Regions from separate parts of the Streptomyces sp. NBC_00690 genome, predicted to be linked through region 2. Evidence: riboswitches for the same ligand, from Rfam matches in the RefSeq annotation. Region 2 holds a riboswitch; the other holds the start of a gene.
The links. Region 2 has a riboswitch for S-adenosylmethionine ahead of OID54_RS11110 (aminotransferase class V-fold PLP-dependent enzyme). Riboswitches for the same ligand answer to the same signal wherever they lie in the genome.
Positions count from the first base shown of each region.

Region 1 (7,277 bases), 1.4 Mb from region 2:
GACAACACCGCAGCCCTTGAGTGGCTGAAGTCCGACCTGGTCGACCAGAAGCTCACCGGCCCAGTGGCTCCCGGCAAGTTGAACCGCAAGGAGGCGTTCGCCGCCTTCACGCGGGGCGAAGTCGGCATGCTCAACGGCCATCCCTCCCTGATGAAGTCCGCCAGGGCCGCCGGCGTCGACGTCGGCATGGTGACCACGCCCAGCCGCGCCGGACGGTCGAGGTCGACCATGGGCGTGGCCGACTGGATCATGGGCTTCAAGCAGAACGGGCACCAGACCGAGATAGGCGACTTCCTCAACTTCCTCTTCACCGACGAGAACGTCCTCGACTTCGCCGCCCAGAACGCCCTGCTGCCCGTCACGGTCTCCGCGTCGGAAGCCATGGAAGCCGACCCGAAACACCAGGACCTGAAGCAGTTCCTCGACGAGCTGCCGGAGTCGGTGCTGCCCCCGGTCGACAAGACGTCTTGGGCGACCGTCAGCGAGGAGCTCAAGCAGAACATCGGCAACGCGGTGAAGCCCGGCGGCAGCCCCCGGCAGGTCCTGGAGCACATCGCCCAGAAGGCCCGCGAGGCGCAGCAACGGGAGTAGCCGAGCCTCCCCGACATCGCTCCTTCGGTCCTTCGCGCTGACCGAGCGGGCCGTCGACCCGGCGCAACCGGGTGAGGGGCGGGGGGAGGCATCCGCCGATAGGTTGGATCGTATGACCGACGATCAGGCCGCCTCCCCCGGTCCCACCGAGCTCTCCGAGCGCGATCGGGCGGTGCTCGCGATGGAGCGCCGTTCCTGGCCCGGGCCCGGCGCCAAGGAACGGGCCATCAGGGAGGACCTGGGGATCTCTCCGACCCGCTATTACCAGCTGCTCAACGCCCTCCTCGACGATCGGCGGGCACTCGCCCACGACCCGATCACCGTCAATCGCCTGCGCCGGATCAGAGACGCACAACGCGCCCGCCGATAGGGTCGGAGCATGGGCAGCTCTCCGCACGCGCACTCCCTGCCGTCGCCGTCGACGCCCGCGGGCCGTGAAGGTCTCGCCGCGCTTCTGGCCAGACCGCACAAGGCCGTCGTCGCTCTCGACTTCGACGGCACACTCGCCGAGATCGTTCCCGACCCCGAGCGCGCACGCGCCCACCCGGGCGCCGTACCCGCACTGGCGCAACTGGCGCCCAAGGTCGCCTCCGTCGCCGTGGTCACCGGCCGCCCCGCGGGTGTCGCCGTTCGCTACGGAGGCTTCGCCGGAGTGGCGGGCCTCGATCACCTCGTCGTCCTCGGACACTACGGATCAGAACGCTGGGACGCTGTTTCCGGCACCGTGAACACACCCGCACCACATCCGGGCGTCGCCGCCGTACGATCCGAACTGCCGGGGTTCCTCGACAGCATCGGTGCCTGGCAGGGCACCTGGATCGAGGAGAAGGGCCAGGCGGTGGCGGTCCACACCCGCCGTGCCAGCGATCCGCAGGGAGCCTTCGAGGCCCTGCGCGAACCACTGGCCACCCTTGCGGCCCGCCACGGTCTGATCCTGGAACCGGGCCGGATGGTGCTGGAGATCCGCCCACCTGGCATGGACAAGGGCGTCGCCCTCGCCGACTACGTACGCGAGGTCGACGCCGAAGCCGTCCTCTACGCCGGTGACGACCTGGGCGACCTGCCCGCGTTCGCGGCCGTGGAGAAGCTCCGCTCGGACGGTCTGCCCGGACTGCTCGTGTGCAGCGGCAGCGCGGAAGTCCCCGAACTGGCCGAACGGGCAGACCTCCTCCTTCCCGGTCCGGCCGCCGTCGTCGACTTCCTCGCCGCCCTGGCGGAGAGCCTTTAGCAGCGCCGATCAGCGCTGCTCGCGCAAGGCGTCCAACTGGTCGAGGAACCACCGCTGCGGCGGCAGCGCCGTCGCAGCGGCGGCCAGTCGGGCAGTGCGGCGGGAGCGCTCGGCGGCGGGCATGGTCAGCGCCTCGTGCAGGGCCTCCGCTGTGCCGGTCACGTCATAGGGATTGACCGTGATCGCGTCCTCGCCGAGCTCCTCATGGGCGCCCGCCTCCCGTGACAGCACCAGGGCGCAGCCCGCCTCCGACACCACCGGGATCTCCTTCGCGACCAGGTTCATGCCATCGCGAATGGGGTTGACCAGCGCCACGTCAGCCAAGCGGTACGCGGCCAGAGAACGCGCGAAGTCGTCCTTCACATGCAGGACGACCGGGCTCCAGCCGTCCGTTCCGAATTCGGCGTTGATCGCATCGGCGACCCGTTGGACCTCGGCCGTGTAGTCGCGGTAGACCGACAGGTCCTGACGGGAGGGGTACGCGAATGCCACGTGCACCACGCGCTCGCGCCATTCGCTCCTGGTGCTCAGCAGCTCCCGGTAGGCCAGGAGCCCGCGCACGATGTTCTTGGACAACTCGGTGCGGTCGACGCGCACGATGGTCCGACGGTCCGTCCCCTCCGGCCCGATCTGCTGCCGCAGGTCGGCCAGACGCTCGTCCACATCGGGCCGGTGCGCCCGCTCGCGCAGGAACTCCGCGTCCGCGCCGAGCCCGTGCACTCCGATGTCGATGCCCTTGAGCGCCTCTGCTCCCAGCAACTCCGTGCAGCAGTCGGTGAACGCATCTGCCCAGCGCCGGGTGAGGAAACAGGTTCGATCGGCGCCCAGCAGCCCGCGCAGCAGTTGGCGGGAGATGTCGTCGGGCAGCAACCGGAAGTAGTCCACCGGGGCCCAGGGGGTGTGCGAGAAGTGACCGATCTTGAGATCGGGCCGCAGCGCACGGAGCATCCCGGGGACGAGCGCCAGATGGTAGTCCTGCACCAGGACCGCGGCACCTTCGCCAGCACGGTCGGCGAGGGCCTGCGCAAAGGCGCGGTTGTACTGCTCGTACGCACCCCACTGCCGTCGGAACTCCAGGTCGAAGACCGGTTCCAGTGGGGTTTGGTAGAGCATGTGGTTGATGAACCAGAGCACGGAGTTGGCGATGCCGTTGTAGGCGTCGTGGTGGATGTCCGCGTCGATGTCGAGCATGAGGACGCCCTGCTCGCCGACACCGCGACGCACCGCCTCCCGGTCGCCGTCACCGAGGGCCGAGCACACCCACAGGGCGTCGGCTTCCGATCCGATGGCGGAGAGCCCGGAAACCAGACCACCGCCTCCGCGCCGCGAGTCGAGGGTCCCGTCATCCCGGACGGTGTAGGAGATGGGGCCGCGGTTCGACGCGACGAGGATCTGGGCAGCTGAGTGCTCGGAGACCATGTCGCGAACCTAGCCCGTCCCGCAAACCCCCAAACGTGCGTTCGCCCTCAAGAGTCCCCCCTCACCACAACTGGCTCAATCCCTCCCCCCACCCCTGGCCACCCCAAGGGCCAGTGCCAAGCAGACCTGTTTGCCCCCCTGGGCCCGCCTCGCAAATGCGCCTGCCCCCCTTGGACCCGCAAACTCCCTTCCCTGGGGCCGAAGCTTGATCCACGGCCGCTCGTCCATAGGTCGGGTAGGACGGGCACCCAGCGGCGGCGACGCTCTGCTTGCCCGTGGCCCTGTCCATGGGTTGAGAGGGGCAAGCAGACCTGGTCGCGGTATTGGGTAGCGCCGTCCTGAGCCCGATCTATGGATGGGCTGGGCGCAGGTAGACGTGGTTGCGCCACTGGGCACCTGGCCCTGAGCCCGACTTCCCGACTTCCCGACCCATGGACGAGCGTGGGGCAAGCAAGACCTGGTCGCGGTACTGGGTAGCGCCCTCCTGAGCTCGACTTGTGGATGGGCCGGGGGCAGGCAGAGCCAGTTGCGGTATTGGGGGCGCGCAGGGGGTGTCCCCGGAAGCGTCGGCGGCTTCAGAGCCGCCACCAACGGATCAGCCGCTGGCCGCCGGCGCTGAGGAGTCACGCCCGAAAGCACCCCCACCACCCGCACCCCACCCAAACCCCAGCCGGACCACCCAAGCCCCGCCCCCCAGACCAGCCCCCAACACACAAGCTCCGCCCGCCCCACCCAGCCCGTCCGGCGCTTGAGGACGGAACCCCGCACCCCCCAGAGCTGAACTCACAGAACGAGCTCCGCCCGGAAACAGCCAAAACCCGCAGCCCCGCCCCACCCCAGCCCGTCCGGCGTTTGAGGACGGAACCCCCCGCCACCCAAGGCGGAAACCCAGGCACAGCCCCACCCGGAAACAGCCAAGCCCACACCACCAGATCTCACCCCTTGCGCCGCCCCCGTGCCGCCGCCACCGCCACCACCCCCGCCGCCGTCAGGCTCAATGCCAGCCCGCCCAGTAGCCAGAGGCGTTCCGTGGCAGGGCTGCTCGCCGGGCTCGTGGGGGCGGCGGCACCCACGATGGCGGCGACGATGACGAAGATTCCGGTGCCTCTCAGTACATGACGTCCAAAGTTCATAAATAGGATAGTCATCACTGAAACGGTGCTAGTCATCACTATGCGGCGCGACGCGCCGCATACTCACCGATCTCGCGCATCGGCGGACGCTCCTCCGTGTCCACCGGATGGGTCCGCGGCACGAACCCCTTCTCGCCACGCTCGAACTGCGTTAGCGCCGGCCGTACCAAGTGACCTCGGGACAGTCGAAGTTGAGCTGTCCGGTAGATCGCCGCCGCCATCCGGCCGAGTGCCTGGCCGTCCTGGTGGCGGTGTTTGCGGGAGCCGACGTCCACCTGCGCCAGGCTATCGAGCCCGACCGTGTGCAGTGCGTCCACCAGAAGCCCCAGCTCCACCCCGTAACCAACGGGGAACGGGAGCCGCTCCAGCAGGGAGCGCCGTGCCGCGTACTCGCCGCCGAGCGGCTGGACGAACCCGGCCAGGGCCGGCCAGTGCAGATTCAGCAGCGGGCGGGCCACCAGTTCGGTCACCCGACCGCCCTGACCTGCGAGCTCACCCAGCGGGCGGTCGTACATCGCCTTGACGAAGTGCACCTCGGGCTCGGTGAGCAACGGCCCCACGATCCCGGACACGAAGTCCGCCGAGAACTCCCTGAGGTCCGCGTCCACGAAGCAGACGATGTCACCGTGCGTCACCATGAGGGAGCGCCAGAGCACCTCGCCCTTGCCGGCCACCGCAGGGATCCGGGGCAGGATCGTGTCCCGGTGCACCACGCGTGCCCCCGCCGCCGCCGCGACCTCGGCCGTACGGTCCGTGGAGCCCGAGTCGATCACCACCAGCTCGTCGACGAGCGGCAGCGCCTCCATCAGCTCACGTCGGATGACGGTCGCGATCTCGCCGACCGTCGCCTCTTCGTTCAGGGCGGGAAGGACCACACTGACGGTGGTTCCCGATGCGCGTTTCGCCGCCATCATCCGGGCCAGCGGGCGGTCGGCTGCTGACCAGGAACGCCTGGTCAGCCAGCGCTCCACCTCTTCCAGCACGTTCGCCACTCCTGCACTTTGTGATCCATCTCGCGGTTCGGACGACTATCTCAACAGTCCGGTCGTTCGGTTACAGTCTTGAGCAACGCTGAAGCCCGGCGCACGTCGGGGTGATGCGTACACCGGTGCGGAGCGATCACCGCCCCGCATGATCAACAATCGAATACCGCTCATCCAGAGGGGCAGAGGGATACGGCCCGTTGAAGCCCCGGCAACCCTCCAGCCGGTCTCCGTCGCATCAAGAGTCGCCGCCACCCGCAGACAGTTCCGTACGGAACTGTCCGTCGTGCGAGGCAGCCGATTCAGCGCCGCGAGGCTCCCGGCTCGGGAAGGTGCCAAATCCGTCTCATGGCGAAATGCGTCATGAGGAAGATGAGGAGAAAGGGCCTCGCCTCCATGGCTGTGCAGACTGTCGCAGACACCACCACGCTCGATCTCGGACCCGCCGCGGCGCTTTCCTGTCGCGAGTGCGGCGAGCGTTTCGAACTCGGTCCGATCTTCGCCTGTGCCTCGTGCTTCGGGCCGCTGGAAGTCGCCTACGACCTTCCGACGGGCGACCCCGAGGGGCTGCGTAAGCGGATCGAAGCGGGCCCGGAAAGCATCTGGCGGTACGCACCGCTGCTGCCCGTCCCCGCCGACGTGGCGGACAAGCCCAATCTCAACCCCGGCTTCACCAAGCTCGTGAAGGCTGACAACCTCGCCCGCGAACTCGGTGTGACCGGCTCGCTCCACATCAAGGACGACTCCGGCAACCCGACCCACTCCTTCAAGGACCGGGTCGTCGCCATCGCCGTGGAGGCCGCTCGCGCCTTCGGCTTCACCACGCTGTCCTGCTCCTCCACCGGCAACCTCGCGGGTGCGGTCGGCGCTGCGGCAGCCCGTGCCGGACTGCGCTCCTGCGTCTTCATCCCGCACGACCTGGAGCAGGGCAAGGTCGTCATGGCCGCGGTCTACGGCGGTGAGCTGGTCGGCATCGAGGGCAACTACGACGACGTCAACCGCTTCTGCTCCGAACTGATCGGTGACCCGCTCGGTGAGGGCTGGGGCTTCGTCAACGTCAACCTCCGCCCGTACTACGGCGAGGGCTCCAAGACCCTCGCGTACGAGATCTGCGAGCAGCTCGGCTGGCGGCTGCCCGACCAGATCGTGATCCCGATCGCCTCCGGCTCCCAGCTCACCAAGATCGACAAGGGGTTCCAGGAGCTGATCAAGCTCGGGCTCGTCGAGGACCGCCCGTACAAGATCTTCGGTGCACAGGCCGAGGGCTGCTCCCCGGTGTCCGCGGCCTTCAAGGCCGGGCACGACGTGGTGCGCCCGGTGAAGCCGGACACCATCGCCAAGTCCCTGGCGATCGGCAACCCCGCCGACGGCCCGTACGTCCTGGACATCGCCCGTCGCACGGGCGGTGCCGTCGAGGACGTCAACGACGAGCAGATCGTGGACGCGATCAAGCTGCTCGCCCGTACCGAGGGCATCTTCGCCGAGACCGCGGGCGGCGTGACCGTCGGAGTGACGCGCAAGCTCATCGACAGCGGCGTGCTCGACCCCTCGCTCACCACGGTCGTCCTCAACACCGGTGACGGCCTCAAGACCCTGGACGCCGTCGCCCCGACCACCGGCCCTTCGGCGACCATCCGCCCGAGCCTGGACGCCTTCCGCGCCGCCGGCCTGGCCAACTGACCAACGGATCACTGGGAGACCCGAAGATGAGCGTCAACGTCCGCATCCCGACCATTCTGCGCACCTACACGGGCGGCAAGTCCGAGGTCCCGGCCGAGGGGGCGACCCTCGCCGAGGTGATCGCGGACCTGGAGAAGAACCACGCGGGCATCGCTGCGCGCGTCCTGGACGACCAGGGCAAGCTGCGGCGCTTCGTCAACGTCTATGTGAACGATGACGACGTCCGCTTCGAGCAGGGCCTGG
Region 1 covers NZ_CP109009.1:3,945,235-3,952,511, reverse strand. Annotated here, with positions in the region: gene OID54_RS17320 (extracellular solute-binding protein) at 1-591, shown strand, start outside; gene OID54_RS17315 (DUF3263 domain-containing protein) at 704-961, shown strand; gene otsB (trehalose-phosphatase) at 971-1,819, shown strand; gene OID54_RS17305 (alpha,alpha-trehalose-phosphate synthase (UDP-forming)) at 1,829-3,238, opposite strand; gene OID54_RS17300 (hypothetical protein) at 4,174-4,386, opposite strand; gene OID54_RS17295 (glucosyl-3-phosphoglycerate synthase) at 4,410-5,354, opposite strand; SAM riboswitch class I at 5,522-5,733, shown strand; gene thrC (threonine synthase) at 5,751-7,034, shown strand; gene OID54_RS17285 (MoaD/ThiS family protein) at 7,061-7,277, shown strand, end outside.
Region 1: linked by a shared signal. The riboswitch ahead of thrC (threonine synthase) and the one ahead of OID54_RS11110 (aminotransferase class V-fold PLP-dependent enzyme) in region 2 are both predicted to bind S-adenosylmethionine.

Region 2 (7,277 bases):
CGCGGAGACGTGAAGAAGCTGCGCAGCTGGTTCGTGATCACGTTCATCATGGGCGCGATCTTCGTCGGCGGTCAGGTGTACGAATACACCGAACTGGTCCAGCACGGGCTTTCGCTCTCGTCGGACCCGTACGGCTCGGTGTTCTACCTGACCACCGGCTTCCACGGACTGCATGTGACGGGCGGACTGATCGCCTTCCTGCTGGTCCTGGGCCGTACCTATGCGGCCAGGAGATTCACCCATGAGCAGGCAACCGCCGCCATCGTCGTGTCCTACTACTGGCACTTCGTCGATGTCGTCTGGATCGGCCTCTTCGCCACGATCTACTTGATCAAGTAACGGCGCGGGCGACACTGCCGGACGCAGAAGCCCGAAGCAGACACAGTCCAGAAGCATCGACGCAGAAAATCCTGACACCGGGGTAATCCGTGAAAAAGCTCTCCGCACGACGACGCCATCCGTTGGCGGCGGTCGTCGTCCTACTCCTCGCGCTGGCGGCCACCGGGGGGCTGTACGCCGCGTTCGCACCTGCGGACAAGGCGCAGGCCGATCAAACCTCCCAGTCCCTCGCCATCGAGGAGGGCAAGAAGCTCTACACCGTTGGCTGCGCCAGCTGCCACGGAACCGGCGGTCAGGGCACCACTGACGGTCCGACCCTCGTCGGTGTCGGTTCCGCCGCCGTCGACTTCCAGGTCGCGACCGGCCGTATGCCGGCCCAGCAGCCCGGCGCACAGGTGCCGAAGAAGAAGAACATCTACACGCAGGCCCAGATCGACCAGCTGGCCGCGTACGTTGCTTCCTTCGGTGCCGGTCCGATCACACCCACCGAGAAGCAGTACAGCGCCAAGGGCGCTGACATCGCCAACGGTGGCGACCTGTTCCGCACCAACTGCGCCCAGTGCCACAACTTCACCGGCAAGGGCGGCGCGCTGACCGACGGCAAGTACGCCCCCACCTTGGAGGGGGTGAGCGCCAAGCACATCTACGAGGCCATGCAGACCGGCCCGCAGAACATGCCTTCCTTCCCCGACGGGGTGATGCCGGAGAAGGAGAAGCAGGACGTCATCGCTTACGTCGAGGCCATGAACGACCCCAACGAGTCGTCCAGCCCGGGCGGTCTCTCGCTGGGTGGGCTCGGGCCCGTCAGTGAGGGCCTGTTCGCCTGGGTCTTCGGACTGGGTGCGTTGATCGCAGTTGCCGTCTGGGTCGCGGCCCACACCGCTAAGGCCAAGAAGTCATGAGTAGCCAAGACATTCCAGAAGAGAACCTGCCGCAAGAGCAGGGCGCTGCGCACGGCGCGGCGGGGCACGGGAACACCGCCGTAGCCCAGCGCGCGGACGACAATCCGTTCGCCGATCCGGGACTGCCGGCCCACAAGCCGCGCATACAGGACATCGACGAGAGGGCCGCCAAGCGGTCCGAGCGCGCGGTGGCTCTGATGTTCACGCTCTCGATGCTCTCGACCATCGCCTTCATCGCGTGCTTCGTGATCTTCCCCGTGGACCAGCTCGTCTACATCTGGCCCTTCGGCCGGGTGAGCGCGCTGAACTTCTCGCTCGGCCTCACGCTCGGTGGCGCGCTCTTCTTCATCGGCGCGGGCGCGGTCCACTGGGCCCGCACCCTGATGTCCGATCAGGAAGTCGCCGACGAGCGTCACCCGATCGCGGCGTCCCCCGAGGTCAAGGCCCAGGTCATGGCCGACTGGGCGGCGGGCAACGAGGAGTCCGGCTTCGGCCGGCGCAAGCTGATCCGCAACACGATGTTCGGTGCGATGGCGCTGGTGCCGCTCTCCGGAGTGGTCCTGCTGCGCGACCTCGGCCCGCTGCCGGAGAAGAAGCTCCGCACCACGCTCTGGGCCAAGGGCAAGCAGCTCATCAACATGAACACGATGGAGCCGCTGCGTCCCGAGGACATCACTGTCGGTTCGTTGGTCTTCGCCATGCCCGAGGGCCTGGAGATGGACGACCACGAATTCCAGAAGGAGATCGCCAAGGCGGCCCTGATGATCGTCCGGATCCGTCCCGACGACATCAAGGACAAGCGCGAGCTTGAGTGGTCGCACGAGGGCATCGTCGCCTTCTCGAAGATCTGTACGCACGTCGGCTGCCCGATCAGCCTCTACGAGCAGCAGACCCACCACGTGCTCTGCCCGTGCCACCAGTCCACCTTCGACCTCTCCGACGGAGCCCGTGTCATCTTCGGCCCCGCCGGTCACGCCCTCCCGCAGCTGCGGATCGGTGTGAACACCGAGGGCAATCTCGAAGCACTCGGCGACTTCGCGGAGCCGGTCGGACCTTCCTTCTGGGAGCGCGGATGAGCACTACGACAGAGTCCAAGGGCGCTGACAACCAGCGCAAGGCCCCGGCCGGCGAGCGCGTCGCCGACTGGGCGGACGGCCGGCTCGGGATCTACTCCCTGGCCAAGGCCAACATGCGCAAGATCTTCCCGGACCACTGGTCCTTCATGCTCGGTGAGATCTGCCTCTACAGCTTCGTCATCATCATCCTCACGGGTGTGTATCTGACGCTGTTCTTCCACCCGTCGATGAACGAGGTGGTCTACCACGGCAGCTACGTGCCCATGCAGGGCGTGCGGATGTCGGAGGCGTACGCCTCCACGCTGGACATCAGCTTCGACGTCCGTGGCGGTCTGCTGATCCGGCAGATCCACCACTGGGCCGCGCTGATCTTCATCGCCGCGATGATGGTCCACATGATGCGCGTCTTCTTCACGGGCGCGTACCGCAAGCCGCGCGAGATCAACTGGCTGTTCGGCTTCCTGCTGCTCGTCCTCGGCATGTTCACCGGTTTCACCGGTTACTCGCTCCCGGACGACCTGCTCTCCGGCACCGGTGTCCGCTTCACCCAGGGCGCGATCCTGTCCGTACCGGTCGTCGGTACGTACATCTCGATGTTCCTATTCGGCGGGGAGTTCCCAGGCCACGACTTCGTGGCCCGGTTCTACTCGATCCACATCCTGCTACTGCCGGGCATCATGCTCGGACTGCTCGTGGGCCACTTGATCCTGGTCGTCTACCACAAGCACACCCAGTACGCGGGCCCCGGCCGGACCGAGAAGAACGTCGTCGGCATGCCGCTGCTGCCCGTCTACATGGCGAAGGCCGGAGGCTTCTTCTTCCTGGTCTTCGGTGTGATCGCGGCCATCTCAGCGATTGCGACGCTCAACCCGATCTGGGCACTCGGCCCGTACCGCACCGATCAGGTCTCCACCGGAGCCCAACCGGACTGGTACATGGGCTTCGCCGAGGGACTGGTCCGAGTGATGCCCGGCTGGGAGATCAACGCCTGGGGTCACACGCTGGCACTCGGTGTGATGGTCCCGCTGATGGTCTTCCCGCTGGTGCTGGGGGCGATCGCGCTCTATCCGTTCATCGAGTCGTGGGTCACCGGCGACAAGCGCGAGCACCACATCCTGGACCGCCCGCGCAACACCCCGACCCGTACCGGCTTCGGTGTGGCGTGGCTGACCGCGTACTTCATCATGCTCATCGGTGGCGGCAACGACATCGTGGCCACGCACTTCAACCTGTCGATCAACGCGATCACCTGGTTCGTCCGGATCTTCTTCTTCGTCGGACCGGTCCTCGCCTTCATCGCCACGAAGCGCATCTGCCTCGGTCTCCAACGTCGCGACCGCGACAAGGTGCTGCACGGTCGCGAGACCGGCATCATCAAGCGGCTGCCGCACGGTGAGTTCATCGAGGTGCACGAGCCGCTCAGCCAGGGCCAGCTGTACACGCTCACCTCGCACGAGCAGTACCAGCCGCTGGACGCCGGCCCCACGGTCGACGAGAACGGTGTCGAGCGCAAGGTCGGCCCGACCCAGCGGATCAAGGTCAGCCTCAGCAAGGGCTTCTACGGCGAGGGGAACCAGATCCCGAAGCCGACCACAGAGGAGTACAAGGAGATCACGAGCGGCCACGGCCACCACTGATCATCCGTAGCACTCGCTGATCGCCACAGCAGGAGCCCCGTCCAATGATTGGACGGGGCTCTTTGCCGTCCCCGGCGCTGGATAGGGTGGGTCGTATCCATTCAGCCTGTGGACCCTGGAGCGGACCATGAACGTTGTGACCCCGGTTGGCGGCGACAGCGTGGCGGACCTCTCCTGGCCCGTCGTGCTGAACGCCCTCCTCGACAACCGTGACCTCAGTGCCCGTGCAACCGCCTGGGCCATGGACCGCATCCTCAGCGGCGAGGCCACCAATGTGCAGATCGCCGGCCTCGCGGTCGCCCTGCGGGCCAAGGGCGAGACCGTCGAGGAGATCTCCGGTCTCGTGCGGACCATGTACGAGCACGCCCATCTCATCGAAGTGCCCGGTCCGTGCGTCGACATCGTCGGCACCGGGGGCGACGGCGCCAAGACGGTGAACATCTCCACCATGTCCGCGATCGTGGTCGCGGGCGCCGGTGTGAAGGTCGTCAAGCACGGTAATCGCGCCGCTTCGAGCGCCTCCGGAGCCTCGGACGTGCTGGAGAAGCTCGGCGTGAACCTGGAGCTGACCCCGCAGCGGGTCGCCGAGGTGGCCGAGGAAGCGGGCATCACGTTCTGCTTCGCGGTGAAGTTCCATCCGGCGCTGCGCCACGTGGGCGTGGCCCGCAAGGAACTCGGCATCCGTACCGTCTTCAACTTCCTGGGGCCGTTGACCAACCCCGCCCGGGTGATGGCCCAGGCGACGGGGGTCGCGGATGCCCGGATGGCCCCGATCATGGCGGGCGTGCTCGCGGAGCGCGGTTCCTCGGCGCTGGTGTTCCGGGGCGACGACGGTCTCGACGAACTGACGACGACCGCCACCTCGCACGTCTGGGTGGTCCGGGACGGGACGGTCCGCGAGGAGCGGTTCGACCCGCGGGACATCGGTATCGACCTGGTGCCGGTGGAGGCCCTGCGCGGTGCGGACGCCTCGTACAACGCCGATGTGGCGCGCCGGTTGCTGGGCGGTGAGAAGGGTCCGATCCGGGACGCGGTCCTGTTGAACTCGGCGGCGGCGCTGGTGGCCCAATCACCGTCGGACGGCACGCTCAACGAGCAGTTGACGGCCGGCCTCGCCCGGGCGGCCGAGGCCATCGACTCCGGGGCCGCCCTCGCCGCGTTGGAGCGCTGGGTGGCCGCCAGCAACGCCTGAAGCCGTGCGCCGTCGGTGGTCGTGTCGCTGGGGGTGGCCCCGACACGACCGCCGGCGTACGCCCCGAGCAACCCGCACAGCAGGGTGCGGCATGGTGCGTCCGGAATGCGGAACGGGTTGCGGTATCGCGACGCACTGGCATACCGTCTCCTCAGGTCATGAGTGACAGCGATTACGGCCCCGGCCCGCTGTCCGGCAACCCTCCGTCCGTGGCGGGGTGCCCCGGGTGAAGACCAGGCCGTGGGCAGCGAGGCCCGTGGCAAGCGCGGACCCCTGCGAACCCTGGGGTCCTGGTCCTCAAGGGAGCAGTCTCGTGAGCAAGCGAATGCGATAGGGCTCTTCGCCCCTCCTTCAGTACACCTCCACGCGGACATCCCGCGTGCTCTGAGGCAATCCCCGTACAGCGAGGCTCTCTTGCCCTGCCCGTGTACGGGTCATGAAGACACGCCGCCTGTCACCCCGGGAGATTCCGCCATGTCCGTACGCCCGAGCACCTCCGCACGCCCGAACACCACCGCCACCTCCGCTGCGGACACCGATCCCGCCTGTGCCGCCCCGCTCCCCGTGCTCGGCCGTGATGTGACCGTCCCCCTCGTCACCGGGGGTGAAGTCACCTACGCCGCGCTTGACTACGCCGCCAGCGCACCCGCCCTCCAGCGCGTCTGGGACGATGTCGCCGCCTATGCGCCGTACTACGGCAGCGTCCACCGCGGTGCCGGTTACCTCTCCCAACTCTCCACCGACCTGTTCGAGAACAGCCGTCGCACGGTGGCGGAGTTCCTCGACTGCCGCAGCACCGACCAGGTCGTGTTCACCCGCTCCACCACGGACTCGCTCAACCTCCTCGCCGCCTGCCTGCCCGCCGACTGCCAGGTCTTCGTCTTCGAGACCGAGCACCACGCCTCCCTGCTTCCGTGGCAGGGCGCCCAGGTCACCTACCTCAACGCGCCCCGCACCCCCGACGAGGCCGTCGCCACCCTGGAGCGGGCACTCGCCGACCGCGATCCGTACGGCCCCGCGCTGGTCTGCGTCACCGGAGCGTCCAATGTGACCGGTGAGCTCTGGCCGGTACGCGAACTGACCGCAGCCGCCCACGCCCACGGCGCCCGGATCGTCCTCGACGCCGCCCAACTCGCACCCCACCACCGCGTCTCCGTGAGCGAACTGGACGTCGACTGGGTCGCCTTCTCCGGCCACAAGCTCTACGCGCCCTTCGGTTCGGGCGTCCTCGCAGGTCGCGCCGACTGGCTCCAGGACGCCGAGCCCTACCTCGCGGGCGGCGGCGCCTCCCGTCAGGTCGCCCGCCGCTCCGACGGAGGCGTGGACGTCGAATGGCACACCACGCCCGCCCGCCACGAAGCCGGCTCGCCGAACGTGATCGGTGTCTACGCCATCGCCTCCGCCTGCAAGGCCCTGAGCGAAGAGGGCTTCGACCGGCTGGTCGCCCGTGAGCAGCGCCTCGTCGCCACGGTCCGCGCGGGTCTCGCCGAGGTGCCCGAGGTCAAGGTGCTCTCCCTGTTCGGGGACGAGGCTCCGCGGGTCGGCGTGATCTCCTTCGTCGTCCGGGGCTGGAACAGCTCCCACTTCGCCGCCGCGCTCTCCGCCGAGTACGGCATCGGAGTGCGCGACGGGCTCTTCTGCGCTCATCCGCTGGTCCGCACCCTGTTGGGCAGCACCCCGCAGGAGCCGGGTGAGTGCGGAGCACCGGACGAGACCCCCGGCTCGCTGAACGCGATCCGGGTCAGCTTCGGCGCCGGCACCCCTGACGAGCACGTGGAGCGCTTCGTCGGTGCCGTCAAGGAACTCGTTCGTGACGGCGCCCGCTGGAACTACCGGACCGAGGACGGTCGGTGCGTCCCCGACAGGACCACGGCCCCCTCCGCCTGACGATCGTCGTCCGCTGACAGGCGGGTTCCGATCAGTACCATCCGCAGGGCGCGCTCGGTGGCGTCGGTGAGGAACTCGCCGCCGCGCCCGAGCGCCTCCGTCAGACTGACCGGCGCGGGCAGGATGGAGCTGTACGCGTCCACGCCCACCGAACGCACGTGGTGCGCACCCTCGCCGATCGTGCCGGCGAGCGCGAGCACTTCACGACCGTACCGCTTGGCGCGCCTGGCGACCTCGGCGGGCA
Region 2 covers NZ_CP109009.1:2,509,222-2,516,498, reverse strand. Annotated here, with positions in the region: gene ctaE (aa3-type cytochrome oxidase subunit III) at 1-339, shown strand, start outside; gene qcrC (cytochrome bc1 complex diheme cytochrome c subunit) at 429-1,241, shown strand; gene qcrA (cytochrome bc1 complex Rieske iron-sulfur subunit) at 1,238-2,317, shown strand; gene qcrB (cytochrome bc1 complex cytochrome b subunit) at 2,314-3,954, shown strand; gene trpD (anthranilate phosphoribosyltransferase) at 4,082-5,146, shown strand; SAM riboswitch class IV at 5,301-5,418, shown strand; gene OID54_RS11110 (aminotransferase class V-fold PLP-dependent enzyme) at 5,621-7,033, shown strand; gene OID54_RS11105 (glycerate kinase family protein) at 6,976-7,277, opposite strand, start outside.